One region of the Sporomusa intestinalis genome, then DNA from elsewhere that is predicted to be linked to it. Evidence: riboswitches for the same ligand, from Rfam matches in the RefSeq annotation. Region 1 holds a riboswitch; each other region holds the start of a gene.
The links. Region 1 has a riboswitch for cobalamin ahead of ACZ481_RS04085 (hypothetical protein). Riboswitches for the same ligand answer to the same signal wherever they lie in the genome.
Positions count from the first base shown of each region.

Region 2: another riboswitch for cobalamin. It lies ahead of ACZ481_RS12570 (TonB-dependent receptor); the one in region 1 lies ahead of ACZ481_RS04085 (hypothetical protein).
Region 3: another riboswitch for cobalamin. It lies ahead of cobT (nicotinate-nucleotide--dimethylbenzimidazole phosphoribosyltransferase); the one in region 1 lies ahead of ACZ481_RS04085 (hypothetical protein).

Region 1 is NZ_AP042390.1:882,696-887,782, forward strand. Features, by position in the region: gene ACZ481_RS04075 (efflux RND transporter permease subunit) at 1-185, shown strand, start outside; gene ACZ481_RS04080 (adenosylcobinamide amidohydrolase) at 273-1,430, shown strand; cobalamin riboswitch at 1,503-1,683, shown strand; cobalamin riboswitch at 2,000-2,182, shown strand; cobalamin riboswitch at 2,290-2,472, shown strand; gene ACZ481_RS04085 (hypothetical protein) at 2,794-3,135, shown strand; gene ACZ481_RS04090 (methylmalonyl-CoA mutase family protein) at 3,157-5,087, shown strand, end outside.
Region 2 is NZ_AP042390.1:2,693,575-2,698,661, forward strand. Features, by position in the region: gene ACZ481_RS12570 (TonB-dependent receptor) at 16-2,787, opposite strand; cobalamin riboswitch at 2,989-3,167, opposite strand; gene ACZ481_RS12575 (CBO0543 family protein) at 3,678-4,166, opposite strand; gene ACZ481_RS12580 (transposase) at 4,287-5,087, opposite strand, start outside.
Region 3 is NZ_AP042390.1:4,812,474-4,817,560, reverse strand. Features, by position in the region: gene ACZ481_RS22365 (tagaturonate reductase) at 1-628, shown strand, start outside; gene ACZ481_RS22360 (UxaA family hydrolase) at 653-2,137, shown strand; cobalamin riboswitch at 2,201-2,392, shown strand; gene cobT (nicotinate-nucleotide--dimethylbenzimidazole phosphoribosyltransferase) at 2,497-3,549, shown strand; gene ACZ481_RS22350 (nicotinate-nucleotide--dimethylbenzimidazole phosphoribosyltransferase) at 3,530-4,582, shown strand.

The DNA of each region.
Region 1 (5,087 bases):
CCCTCAATGAAGGGGCCGAAACCCGGGTCAGCATGGCCTGGGTACTGATTGGCGGCCTGCTGTCCTCGACCGTGTTTACCCTGATTGTTATCCCGATTGTATTCCTGTTTTGCCAGCGTCATCCGGTACGGACCTGGCTGGCCGGCGCCAGTGGCTGTGTAAAGAAACTGACCCGCTGCAATTAGTAGGAGTAACTTACTGATACAGAGACGTGGTTTTATTATGGATACAGGAAATAAGCCGGGCAACCGGCTAATTAGGGGAGGAAGACAATGAAAAGTTATGTGCGACTGGGACTACTGCTTGTTGTTATTTTATGTTATAGCTTTGTTCCCTGCCTCGGCAGTGAGCGGGTGGAGCTCTATACCCTGTCAACAGGTGATCGCGTTTACCGGCAGGATACCAGTATTGTAGTTGCCTTTAATAACCCCAGGGATGTGCTGAGTACCTCCCTGCTTAATGGCGGCTACAGTAACAACCTGAAAGCGGTGTTTAATCATGACATGAAAGCCGCGACCAATGTTGACGCCGCGACCTATCTTGATTATCTGGGGAGTGTAGCCGGAACGCTGGGGTTTAATCCCGGTCAGGTCACCGGCATGGGGACGGCTGCTTCTATGACCAATGTCGCCATTCAGACCGAAAGCTACCAGAGCCTGACGGTGACAGCCATTGTCACCGGCGGGGTGGAAGGCAACGGCGGCCGGGCCGGAGATCCTGCTGACTATTTTAATCCCGGGAAAAGGACAACCCTGCATAAGCCAGGGACTATTAACATTATGCTGGTTATTGATGCTGATATTCCCCAAGGCAAAGTGGCCAGGGCGCTGGTGACCTGCACTGAGGCCAAGACAGCTGCTTTACAGGAACTCATGGCCGGCAGCAGGTATTCGACCGGATTGGCTACCGGTTCGGGGACCGATCAGACTATTGTGATCACTAATCCGGGGTCTTCACTATATCTGGAAGATACAGGCAAGCATTCCAAACTGGGAGAACTGATCGGCCGGACAGTAAAGCAGGCTGTTAAAGAAGCCTTGCTGCGGCAGACCGGACTGTCGCCGGCAAGACAGCACAGTGTGCTGCGGCGGCTAAACCGTTACGGCGTGACGGAGGATACGCTGTATCAGCACTATCAGCAGGAATACGGGCTTATTGACAAACCGCGTTTTGCAACAGCCCTGGGCCAAGTGGACAAAGACCCGGACCTGGTAACCGGCACCTCGCTGTATGTGCACCTGCTGGATCAGTTCCAGTGGCAGCTGCTGAGCGGCGAGGAACTGACCCGGGCCGGCAATGATGTATTGCGGCTGACAGCCGGCAAATATGGGGTATTATCGCCCCTGACGGCCGCCGATGAGCTGGAGCCCAGCGTCCGGGCCTGGTCCGGACTGGTGGTCAGGATTGTGGCCGACCGGATAAGCCGGTGAAAATTTTTGTTGACAGGTCCATAGGCAACATGATAGGATCATAATAGTTAGTGAAAAAAACCACGTTTTCTTAATTTCATAATGGAGTTAGGTGCCCTGCGGGGCTTAATAGGGAAGACCGGTGTAAGGCCGGCGCGGTCCCGCCACTGTAATGGGGAGTGAAGCCAAGATATGCCACTGGGAGGTTACGCCCGGGAAGGTTTGGCACGCTGTGATCCAGAGCCAGGAGAACTGCCTAGCTGACGGTTTCCGGTTTTACCCACGGGCGATGGGGAGGGAATTACAGTGCTTTCACTGAAGTTTGCTCCTGGTTATTAACCAGGAGTTTATATTTGGTATCCTGTAGAATCTCTCCCGGCGGCTAAATGGCAGCCGGGAGTTTTCTAATATATACTCCTCCTTCTTGTGATTCATAGATGTTGTGCCCTCTTGGCACGGGGTCGTTACGACCCTTTCTTTTTTTGCCGGCCGGTCCTTCCAGGCAGGTACGGCTAAGGGAAAAACAAAATTGACTAACCGGCAATATTGTGTTAGTATGTTTCCGGGTGATAATACAGCCTGACAACTTAATACTCATCTTTGAGACAGGTGCCCTACGGGGCTTAATAGGGAAGACCGGTGTAATACCGGCGCGGTCCCGCCACTGTAACGGGGAGTGAAGCCAAAATATGCCACTGGGGCGTTTAGCCCTGGGAAGGTTTGGCCGAGCCATGAGCCGGAGCCAGGAGAACTGCTTGTCTGACAGTCACCGTTTTACCCACGAGCGATGGGGAGGGGATTAATGGCGCAGTTTATTTGTTATGCCATTGTTCATAAACTACCCCTCCCGCATGTCGCTGGAGGGGTTTATTATTGTCAAGTGAATAAGATTGAGACAGGTGCCCTGCGGGGCTTAATAGGGAAGACCGGTGAAATTGCCGGCGCGGTCCCGCCACTGTAACGGGGAGTGAAGCCAAGATATGCCACTGGGACGTTAGTTCTGGGAAGGTTTGGCCGAGCCATGAGCCGGAGCCAGGAGAACTGCCTGTCTGACAATCACCGGTTTTACCCACGAGCGATGGGGAGGGGATTAATTAAGAATCATTGCCATACGGCCTTAGCCGGGGGCGTTTTTGATTGCTTTTTTAACCAGCCTCGCTGACATGCTCAGGGAGGTTTTTTGCTATCCCGAGGCAGAGACTGACTTCAGCTACGCGGTTCCCGTTCTGAGAGCTGCGGGGAGAAGGTTCAAGCCCTCAAATATATAAAGCAAGGCTTACTTAATAAGCCGGGCTTATCCAGTGAGTCAGGCTGCCCTAATTCCTATGGCAAAGCAGGGGTAGGGCGACCCATTTGCTGGAGATACAAGCTAGGAGGGGTTGAAATGATCATGCATAGTGTGGCGTCACCGGCCGCGAGTCAGGAGGAAAACCTTATCATCCCTATTTCCGCGTCATTGAGCATCGAGCCGTTTATTGCTTTGACAAAGCGGATAAAAATCCACGACAAGGCTGTGTCGGCAGGCCTTGAATGCTTACAAGAATCTATGGTCCCCACTGATTTTGCAAGATATATTGAAAGCCTGGTAGATATGCGTACCTGCAACGGTACATTGTGGCTGTTGACAGATCAGGCCATGCACAAAACGCTGCTGGAGCGTAATTTTATGCTCCAGTTGCGCAATGCGTTTACCGGATTCCGTATCAGGATTATAAGTCAGGGATAAGCACAAGGGGGACATCTGTAAATGAAAGAAAAAGAAATAAAAACAGAGCCTGCTGCCGCCGGCAGACTGTTCGGTGAATTTCCCGCACCCACATTTGAGCAGTGGCGGACAGAGGCAGAAAAGGCGCTTAAAGGCGCCAAGTTTGAAAGCAGATTAGTTACGCAGACTTATGAAGACATTGCCTTACAACCCATTTATACTCCGGACAATCTGCCGGATTCCGAATTGCCCAGCCCTCCCGGCAGCCAGCCGTTTGTCCGGGGAACCCGGGCCGGCGGCTACCTGACAGCCCCCTGGCTGATTGCCCAGATTTGTGACCAGCCTCTGGGCAGGGAAGTAAATGCGGTATTGAAAAATGAGTTAACCAGAGGGCTGCAGGCGATTTATTTACAGCTGGATAAGGCCACTCTCGCCGGCGAGGACCCCGATTGCACTGCTGCCGGCAAAATCGGCGATCAGGGTTTTTCTCTGGCCAGCCTTGCCGACTTGCTGCAGGCACTGGACGGGGTTGCTCTTAAACAATGGCCGGTCATCATGCAGTGCGGTGTCAGCCAGTTGCCGGTTATTGCCTTAGTGGCCGGTGCGGCCCAGGCCCAGGGGGTTGAACTGAAAGAGCTGACAGGGGCCATTACCGCTGATCCCTTAGGGGTATTGGTACAACAGGGGTATTTGTCCGTTGACCTGGAAGCGCTGTACGACGAAATGGCGGCGGTGACCTTCTGGGCCGACAGCCAGGCTCCACAGCTCAAAACCATACTGGCTGATGCCAGTCCGTACCATGATGCCGGCGGCAATGCCGTACAGGAACTGGCTTTTGTTTTAGCGACAGCCGTAGAGTATGTCAATAAACTGCAGGAGCGCGGACTGAATTTTTCTGTAATCTCCCGGCATTTACGGTTTTCCTTTTCGCTTGGCGCCAATATGTTTATGGAGCTGGCAAAAATCAGGGCGGCCCGTGTATTGTGGAATCAGGTTGCCCAGGCCTTTGGCGGTAAAGAGGCAGATTGCGCGGCTAATATTCACGGCCGGACATCGCGCTTCACCAAGACAATATATGATCCTTATGTTAACATGCTGCGGACAACTACCGAAGCTTTCGCCGGGGTGGCTGGCGGGCTTGACAGTTTATATGTCGGGCCATTTGATGAGGTTATCAGGCCCAGCGACGAATTTTCCCGCCGGATTGCCCGCAATACCCAGCTTATGCTGCAGCAGGAATGCTCCTTATTACAGCCTGTTGATCCGGCCGGCGGGTCCTGGTATGTAGAAGCCTTAACCGGGGAACTGGCGCAAAAAGCCTGGGACCTGTTCCGCAGAACAGAAGCTTTTGGGGGTATGCTGCAGGCCGTGAAGGCTGGATTTCCCCAGGATCAGGCGGCAGCCACCGCGCAAAAGCGGGCGTCCAATCTGTCTAAACGGCGGGATGCTATTGTTGGCACCAATGTATATGCCAACCTGACAGAAAAACCTTTGGAAAAACCGGTGACCAATCCGGAAGCCATCCGGTCGCTCCGGATCAGCGAGCTGCAGGAATTCCGCGCGGCTGCCGATATCGGGCGGCGTATGCGGTGCCTGGAGCACCTGGCTGAACAGAGAAATAATGTAACAGAAAAAACCGTGGCCGATGCTGTAGACGCAGTCAACGCCGGCTGCTCGCTGGGTGAAATGCTGGCTGCCCTGCGGAGCCCCGCTGCAGCGGCACTGACAGTTATGCCTTTGCGCCTGCACCGGGCAGCGCAGCTTTATGAAACAGTACGGCTGACGACTGAGCAGTATGTAAGTCAGGGCTGGGAAAACCTGAAAATCTTTTTGGCTAATATGGGACCCATTCCCCAGCATAAACCCAGGGCCGATTTTAGCCGCGGTTTCTTTGAAGTCGGCGGCTTTACCCTGATTGGCAATGAGGGCTTTGACACCCCGGAAACTGCAGTGGCCGCAGCTGGCAAGGCTCA
Region 2 (5,087 bases), 1.8 Mb from region 1:
TATCCTTGTTATCGATTAGAATTCATAACGTACTGTGGCATAATAAGTCCTGCCCTGAATGGGAAATTCCGGATTAATAAAACCATCAACAGCAGCAAGCAGCGGACTGTAAATCTTCATTTTCGGACCTTTATTAAAAATATCATTACAGCCCAGGGTTACCTGCAGGGTTGTATTTGGTTTCCATTTAATCCCGGCAGCCACTGTAGTCAGTGAAGCCACCGGTTTGCCGGACAGATAGGAAGCTTGGCCGCCGCGCTTGTCTTTCTCATAATCGGTGAAATATTCACCAACATATTTGATTTCGCCGAATATGGCCAGCCGGCCGGTGGGATGGTAGGTCAGACGGGCTGAGCCTTCCCATTCCGGCGCATAAGGCGGCCAGACGTCACGCCAGGGACCGATTTCGCCGTAATCGGCAAATGTGCTGTTGCGCCTTTGCAACTGGACTTTGGTATAGGTAGCCTGCAGGTCGAAAGAAAGCTTTTCCCAGTTCAGGCCGGTCTGCAATTCCACACCGCGGGCTTTGCCGCGATTGTCATTAAAGTAGGACCAGTAATCCAGTCCCCGGCGCGCCAGCTGCAGCATATTATCCGAATCCCGCCAAAAATAGGTCGCTGTCAGGTTGGCATCGGCCTTGAGCATTGTGCCGGTAAACAAGGCGCTGATATCAAACTGTTTGCCCTCTTCCGGCAGGGGGAAAGCGGTTCCGCTCGCGTTGGCCCCCCGCGGCGGCGGCAGGATGCCGGCCCCGTCGCCGGCAATTTCATACAGGTTCAATAACCGGTAATAGGTGCCGCCGGTCATACGCATGGTAAAATTGTCGGCAAACTGCTTTTTCACCGCCAGTTGCCAGGTAGCCTTGCCGTCAGTTTGCTCATCCTCTTTGCCGAACCATTGATGCGCATCTTCTTTCTGCATACGGGTGCTGCGCCCTATAATCCGGGATTGATTGTAGCGGCCGCTTGCCGTCAGCCATAACGTCTCTTGTTTGTCGATGGTAAAGGTGTCCTGGATTTGGGCATTCAGCAGTTCCTGTTTGTAATAATTACGGAATCTGGCCAACAGGGCATCTACTGCCTGGCCTGTGTCATCTTGGGAGTATTCATCCATGCCGGAACCGCGAACCTTCATTTTTTCACTGGAGAAATTTATCTGAAACTCAAGCAGCTGCCGGTCTGTCAATTCATAGCTGCCGTCCACCTGCGCATTGTATTTGTCTGAATTATAGTTGCTCCATAACCGCATTGGCGTTTTCCAGTTGGGCGAGGTGTCCAAATCGTAGGCCTTTTCCGTATTGTATTTCTTATCCTGCTGCAGGTAGTCGAGCATCCAGCCCCATTCCAGCTTCTCGGCCGTATCCCGCCGCTGCACTAATAACTCCCGGGAATCAATCACCTGTCGCCGGCTTTCCGCATAGTAGACATCCTTGGCGTCTACATAACTGCCAATCTGCACCGCAGTACCGGTACCTTCGACCCACAAACTATCCGGCAGGTGCCGGTCGATTTTTTTCCAGCTGCCTTTGATCATCCAGTTGTCATCCTGCCACTTGATCAGCGCATCGGTATTTTTGAAATCATTGTACCGGCGGTGCCGTTCATCATCTTTCAACAGTTGTATTTTCTGTTTCCATTCCGCTAACTCTTTACTCTTATTAGCCATCGCAGGATTCGTATCCGGGTCGGCTTTATTTACCGCGTATTCCGCTTCAGCCCGGGCATAATCATGATAGACCGCATCTTTGGCGGCTGTATCGGCGCTTTCAAAGAATTTTTTAAAATCAGCCGGATTAGAAAACTTTTCCTGCCATTTTTCCATATCCTTGATAGCAGACCAGAGGCTTACCGCATTTTTCCCCGGCGCCACCGCATAGTTTCCCTGGTAGGACCGGCTGTAGAAATTATCCTGTCCAGCCGTATCATCCCGGACAAAGTCCAGCCATTGCCCGGTATTTTCTTTAAAGCTTTCCTTCTCGGCTTCGGTTAGGCCGACATGATACCACTGGCCTGCCTGGTCAATCATCTCAGTGTTAAAATTATTGATGTCCGTCTGCAGGCCGTCCCGCATTGTAACGGCATAGGGGAGATTGCGTTGGGCCGCATAGTTCTTATATTTAAAGTTACCGTCGCTTTGCTCCCGGTTCAACCCCACCATTAAGCTGCCGCTGCCCAAGGGCGCATCGACCTGCAGGGAATAGGCGGCGCCGCCGTAAGCGGCACGTCCCGCCTCGGCCGCCACATTGGCTTTGGCAGGCCGTTTAGTAACAATATTGATGACACCGCCCATGTAAGTACCGCCAAACCGGCTGGGAATATAGCCGCGGTATACCTCAATCCGTTCCACGTTTCTGACCGGTATTGTCGAAATATCCACAGCCGCATCGCCGCCGAGATTGGTAAGCACACCATCGATAAAAACACCGACCTGAGCCGCGGTTGACCCGCGAATACTGACTGTAGTATATTGTCCTTTGCCGTTCACCTCGCGAACGTGAACGCCAGGGACTGTTTTCAGTAAATCAGGCAGGGTTTTCTGCTCGCCTTTATAGTCATCAGGGCGGATAACCGTGACTGAACCCGGCGATAATTTGCTTTCCCAGTCAGGCCTTTTGGCTTCAACCGTAACCCCGGCCAGGGTAAACTCCGGATTATCGGCCACTAGAATTTCCTCGGCTTCTGCCGGCTGAACACTCAGCCCCAGAGATATTGCCACTGCTAAGGCCAGACTCAGCTTTTGACCAGGGTGGAAATGTTTTGTGACCAAAATCTTTTCCGTGTTTTTCATAATTATCTCTCCATTAACAAAGGTTCTTTACTTTCCGCCGCAAGGCAGCAGCCGTGGCGGCGTGGCCGGTTTCGACCGGCTAGGCTGCCGAGCGAGGAGGTTCCTTACGGCAATAAAAAAACTCCCTGTGGGAGTGGGTACGTTGCCGCTGGGTCGCTTTGGGGCTTCGCGTAATCTCCTCCCTGTCGCTCGCAGGTAAAAATGGTGATTGCTGGACAGGCAGTTCTCCTGACTCCGGTTCATTGTTCCCCACGCCTTCCCAAAACAATTGCTCAGTGGCGTCTTGTGGGTTACTCCCCGTTACAGTGGCGGGACCGTGTTGGCTTTGCACCAAACTTCCCTATTAAGCCCTTAAGGGCACCTCTCCCCTGGATTATGCTGTTGTTAACCTGCGCGGCCGCTGCTGCTTACGGCAAAGTATTGACCTGTTTGTCCCCCTTTTTGAAATTATAGTTGCCCTGCACTGATAACAATACATGAGAACTTTTGTAGAATACAGACAGACATATCGATGCAAAAAATAAATAATTTTACCTAAATAACGGTAATTTCTAGAATAAATTGTAAAGAAATGGGTGATAACGAGAACCCTACCTTAGTATAGCGCAGGCTGAAAATCCAGTAAATCCCTCATTCGAGTGATTTTTCTTACTATTTTGACTGGGAATGAGGTACCCCTCAGGCGACAAAACTGTGGTCCTGTCATCGGCTGTTGCCAGCCGTCCGCCTCTATTCGACAGCAGGTAAGCGTTAAACAAAGGCTATGCGGCAAAAAAATACCTGAGGTATTAGGAGCATAATACCTCAGGCGGATGCTGTGCTTGTATCCCGGTTAAGTTTAGTATTGGCTGCTTGCAACCTTGCGGCCTGCTTCTGTTATGGGCTCACGCTCAATGCTTGTGGCCGAAATAACCGCAACCCCACCGGAAGAAGGCAATAAAGGATCTAGACAATAAAAATGCAATCGTTAACGTATACAGTGTGGTAAACCAGTTCCAGTCTATATACCTGATGAGGTTGGTATATAATTCGAGCGGATATTCTATGGCGGTTATGCCTGCGCTGAACAATACGGCATAACCAATAATCGGCCAGAATCCCCGCTCGCGGGTGACTTGATTGTATAATATGCATAGTACCGGGAACACCCATAGTTCAAATAACAGGCTGGTATCGTAATAATGGGACAACAGTCGTATTGGATATTCCACAAGCTTTAATTCAACGACCGGGCTCCCCCAGGCGAAATCAAGCAGACATTTGAACAAAAAAATGACGATCCAGTCCGAAAAATATTGCCATTCAACAGCGAAAAGCAGCAGTAATAAAGTAACCCCTGCTGCTATTATCATAATGATTTGCTCCACACCCAAATTCATTTGCCCTACTCTCCCGCATTATATAATAGGTTCTAATAGGTTCGGTTAAGGATTTCTATTAAACCTTAAACCTAGTTATTCCCATAAGTCTATTACTTAAGCCCAGGGCGGGGTCAGGCCTTACACTTCACACAAATCGTTGCTAATTTTTTCTGCCAGGCGTTTCAGGTCATCGTTGTCAACGACTTTGTTGTACCCTCTGATAATCCCGCTCATGCTTAAGGGGAGCACCTTGGTCAACTCTGTTTTTGTCATTACTGCCATCCGAACGGCTACGTAGATGAGGATATTTCTTGCCGCTACCACGCGGCGGTCATGTCTTTCGTGCATGATCCGCTCTTTATTGATCTCACTGACTGATGCTACTGTTGTCAATAATTCAGCAAAAGTGACGGACAGGGCGGCCGGCACCACGCATGTTTCTGTTGTCTCCGTCCTTGCATATAGATGCTCAAAAGCCTCAGCTTGCTGAATCTCCGGCAGTTCTATTTCCATATACTCCAGATACTTCTCAATCGCCTTCGTTTTGTTATTAGAAAGCATGGATAATATGAATTCCGTATCCACAATACTGCTGTTTCCGGTCCGATATGCAAGATGACTGGTCCAACAGGATTCAGAGGTCCCGGCCTTTATGGGATTCTGGTGAATATACCGCAACAGGCTTATAAGATACGGATCACTATTACACAGCTTTGCCTTATAGCGCTGTTCGAAGACATGTCCCGCTCTGTCATATTTACGGTTATAATATTGGGTATAGCTCTGCTGAATCCCCTGCATGATTTTAGAAAGTGGTTCATCTGCAACTCCTCCCAACAGGTGAACATGGTTATCCATGATGGCGTAGGCGTACAGATGAAACTGGTATTTCTGTTTATACCGTTCAACGAGGGCAAGGTACTTCGATTTATCGCCTCC
Region 3 (5,087 bases), 1.6 Mb from region 1:
CGGTGCCCACACCGCGTCGGTGCCGGTGGCTTATCTGTACGGGCTGGAAGCAGTTAAAGAGATGATGGATCATCCGGTGCTGGGCCGGTTTATCCGCCAGGTTATCTGGGACGAGATTGTCCCGTCGATCGAGCTTGACCGGGAAATGCTGAGCGAGTTCGCCGGCAGTGTGATTGAACGGTTTGAGAACCCGTTTATTACACATTACCTGCTGAGTATTCTGCTTAATTCGTCCGCCAAGTTTAAAACCAGGAATCTGCCGTCACTGCTGGCCTACTGCCGGCAGCGGGACGACCTGCCCGAGAAGCTGGTATTTGCGCTGGCGGCCCTGATTTCCGTATACAAAGACGGCCGCATGGAAGGTTCGGTCATGAAAGCCCGGCGCGCCGCCGGCGAGTTTAGCATGAGGGATGATCTGCCGACGCTCCAGTTTTGTGCTGCGGCCTGGCGGGACTATGACGGCAGTGCCCCCAGCACCGCCAAAGTCGCCCGGGCGATTTTGGGCAATACCGGCATCTGGGGTACTGATCTTAATACGGTTCCGGGCCTCACGCCGATGGTTACAGCCTATCTTTACGATATCTGCGAGCATGGTATCCAGGATACTGTGGCCAAATTGGTCGAGTAGCGGAAGCGGGTTGGAGGAATAGCAATGCCGTTGTTACAAATTCATGCAAATGACAATGTGGCTGTTGCCCTGGCCCCGGTTGCCGCCGGCGAGGAATTAACGGCCGGCGGCCGGCGCCTTAAGGCGGCCGGGGCTGTGGACAGGGGCCACAAGCTTGCGCTCGTCAATATTGGCGCCGGCGAGAAAATTATTAAATATGGTTTTCCCATCGGCCTGGCCGCGGCCGATATCAGGGCCGGGGAGTGGGTCCATACCCATAACCTGACCACCGGCCTGGGAGAGATCCTGGAATATGAATATAAGCCCGAGTTTACCGAACTGCAGCCGGTGGCAGCAAAAATGTTTCAGGGCTACCGCCGGCCGGACGGCAAAGTCGGCAGCCGCAACGAGATCTGGATTGTGCCGACCGTCGGCTGTGTCAACAAAAATGCCGAGCTGATCGCCCGGCAGGCAGCCCGGGAATATGGCAGTAGGGAAAATATCGACGGCATCTTTGAGTTTAAGCATCCCTACGGCTGTTCGCAAATGGGCGAGGACCAGCTGGCCACCCAGCGAATTCTGGCCGACCTGGTTGCCCATCCCAATGCCGGCGCCGTGCTGGTGCTGGGGCTGGGCTGCGAGAACAACCATATCGGGGAATTCAAAAAGGTGCTGGGCAGCTACAACCCGGAGCGGGTGAAATTCCTGGAGGCCCAGGCGGTTGAGGATGAAATTGCCGAAGGGGTGCGGCTTATCGGCGAACTCATCGGCTACGCCCGGCAGTTTTCCCGGCAGGCCTGCCCGGCCTCGGAGCTGATCGTCGGTCTTAAATGCGGCGGCTCGGACGGCTTCTCCGGCATTACCGCGAACCCGCTGGTCGGCGCTTTTTCCGACCGTCTGACCGCCATGGGCGGCACGACCGTATTAAGCGAAGTGCCGGAAATGTTCGGGGCCGAGACGATTCTAATGAACAGGGCCGCGAACCGGGAGGTTTTCGAAAAGACCGTGCGGCTGGTTAACGGCTTTAAAGAATATTTTGCCGCCCATAACCAAACAATCTATGAGAACCCGTCGCCAGGCAATAAAAAAGGCGGCATCTCCAGCCTTGAGGATAAATCGCTGGGCTGTACGCAAAAAGGCGGTACCGGCAAGGTCGCCGATGTCCTTGCCTATGGGGAGCAGGTGAAGACCAGGGGGCTGAACCTGTTAAGCGGTCCCGGCAATGACGGGGTGGCGACAACGGTGCTGGCGGCTGCCGGCTGCCAGCTGATCCTGTTTACCACCGGCCGCGGCACGCCGCTGGGGACTGTTGTGCCGACGGTCAAGGTGGCGACAAACAGCGAGTTGTTTAATAAAAAACGCCACTGGATGGATTTTGATGCCGGCCAGCTGCTCGCCGGCATGGAGCTGGAACCGCTGGCCGATGTGTTTGTCGACTATGTGCTGGCCGTGGCCTCAGGCCGGCAGACCCAGGCGGAAAAAATGGGCTTCCGGGAGCTTACGATTTTTAAAAACGGTGTCACTTTGTAGCGGATTTGGGTTTTAATCATTGACGCCCTTCCGGCGCGTCTGCTATAATGACGGTGAATATTATATATATTGCACGGTTGAGGTGCCCCCTGACGGGGGAGAATAGGGAAGTCCGAGTATGGAAGGCAATGCTTCCATATATAGGCGCGGGCCCGCCACTGTACCGGGAAGACCTTACCTATGCCACTCGCAAGGGGAAGGCGTAAGTGTTGATGAACCGGGAGCCAGGAGACCTGCCTTAATACCGTTACACCACCTTCATGGAAAAGAGGGCTTTTTTGGGACTACCCAAAAAAGCCCTTTGTTTTTCCCCAGCTGAATGGTTAAAGAGCAAGAGGTACTAAAAATGGGGGGTTATTATGAGTTTGCTACAAGAAACGTTATTGCGCATTACGGCACCGGCACCGGCGATTGGGCAGCAGGTACAGGCAAAACTGGACAGGCTGCTGCGGCCGGCAGGCAGTCTGGGCCGTCTCGAGCAAATGGTACGGCAGTATGCGGTGATAACCGGCCGGCTGCAGCCTGACATTCCCCGGGCCTGCATGGTGGTGGCCTCGGCCGATCACGGGGTGGCCAGGCAGGGCATCAGCGCGTATCCGGTGGAAACCACTATTCATATGACGGCCAATTATCTGATCTCAAAGGGCGGCAGCGCCAATGCCTTTGCTAATTTTTGCGGCGCCGACATGGTTGTCGTCGATATGGGCGTGGCCGGCGATATGTCGCATGTACCGGGGTTGTGGCACCGGAAAATAGCCTATGGGACGCAGGATTTTACCGAGGGGCCGGCCATGACCCGGGAGCAGGCCGTACAGGCAATCGAAACAGGCATCGACATCGTCAATGACCGGGTCCGGCAGGGCTATAACTGCTTCAGCCTGGGGGAGATGGGCATTGGCAACACAACCGCCAGCGCCACGATTGTCGGGGCCTTTACCGGCCTGTCGCCGGAGCAGGTGACAGGCCGGGGCACCGGGATATCAGACAGCCGCCTGCAGGTTAAGATCGATATTGTCCGCCGGGCTTTGGCCCTGAACCAGCCTGACGCCGGCGACGGCATTGATGTGTTGTCCAAGGTCGGGGGCTTTGAAATCGGGGCTTTGGCCGGTGTTGTCCTGGGCTGTGCCGCCAACCGCTGCCCGGTTGTAATTGACGGCCTGAATACGACGGCCGCGGCCTTGATCGCCAACGCGCTCCATCCCCTGAGCAAGGAATTTATGTTCGCCTCTCATCTGTCCGGGGAACCGGCCCATATCATTGCCCTGGGGCACCTTAATCTGGAGGCCTGCCTGGATATGGGGGTCCGCCTGGGCGAGGCGATTGGGGCCTCGGTCGTGGTGGATATGCTGACAGCGACCGTTAACATGCTGAATAACCTGGGAGGTCAGTCGAATGCTGGAAAAGACGATTAGCCAAATTAAACCCCTTGATGCCGCGGCGATGGAGAAATGTCAGCTACGGCTGGATAACCTGACCAAGCCTCTTAACAGTTTGTATTCTTTTGAGCATATAGCCCGTCAGCTGGCGGGCATTACCGGCAGCCCCCGGCCCCGGAACCTGGGGAAAAGCATCATTGTCATGGCCGCCGACAACGGGGTGGCCGCGGCGATGGCTGCCGCCGGCCAGACAACGGCCGGCCGGATTGCCGACTATTGCCGCGGCCGGTCGCCGCTGCCGACGTTTGCCGGCCATGTCCAGGCCCGGCCGGTGGTGGTGGATATCGGGGTTGCGGCCGAACTGACGCACTGGCCGCAGCTGTGCCATAAAAAAGTTGCTTACGGCACCGGCGATATTACGCTGGGGCCGGCCATGACGCGGCAGCAGGCGATTCAGGCCATCGAGGCGGGCATCGCCGTTGCCTGCGCAGAGACCGCCCAGGGAGCCAGCGTGCTGGGGCTGGGGGAGATGGGGCTGGGCGGCACGGCGCCGGGCATCGCGGTGGTTGCCTGTTACAGCGGCAAGGCCCTGACGGTAGCCGGCAGTCCGCTGGCCGAGATTGTGCAGCAGGCTTTAGCCGTGAACCGGCCTGATGCCGCCGATCCCCTGGACGTTGTCAGCAAAACCGGCAGCCTGGCCATCGCCGGTCTGACTGGCGTCATTCTGGGGGCTGCCGCTCACCGGGCCGCCGTCGTCCTGGACGGCCTGGCCACAAGTGCGGCGGCACTGCTTGCCACCAGGCTGGCACCGGCCGTCAAAGCGTATCTGATCGGCTCGCATTTTGCGGTGGAACCTGCGCATCAGGCTGCACTGGCGCTGAGCGGGGTACCGGCCTATCTTAAGCTGGATATCGATTTGGGCGAGGGCATCGGCGCCGCTCTCGGTCTGTCGCTGGTCAAGGCCTCGGAACATGTTATCAATGATATGAAAACCTTTGGCGAGGCCGAGGTCGCTGTCGCGCAGGACGGTCCGGGGGCATTGAAGCAGACTAAGGATGTAAAAGATTAGCAGGCGGCCCAGCAGGACCGTCCGCGGCAGGGTGGTTGTCAAGTAAGCTAACAGCAACTGGGCGGCGGCCCGGAAATACCGAAAAAGCTCAGGTGGCAGTGAAAATTCTGCCGGCCCGGGCTTTTTTCGCATAAAAAAATAGCACCCGGCCATAAAAGGCGGGGTGAGAATATAGCTTCTCAGAAAAAACGGAATGAGTGCCTGCTATTAATTAAATATCAGCGGCATTAATAACATTAACGATATGATCGCCATACATTGCAATAACTCTTTCAAAACTATTCTCCCTTCATTTATAATTCAATTATTACATTATTCGACAATATAGTAATATTCTCTGCAAACTTTGATATAATAGTATCATAGTAAATAGTAGGGGTACACGTCAATTGCTTTTTGGATTTGTAAATAAAAAATATGTGATTTATGGAACAGTCTATACTTACAGGCCGGAAAATATGCCTGTTACAGGCACTAAATCGTTAATAGTTAAGGAAAATGGAGA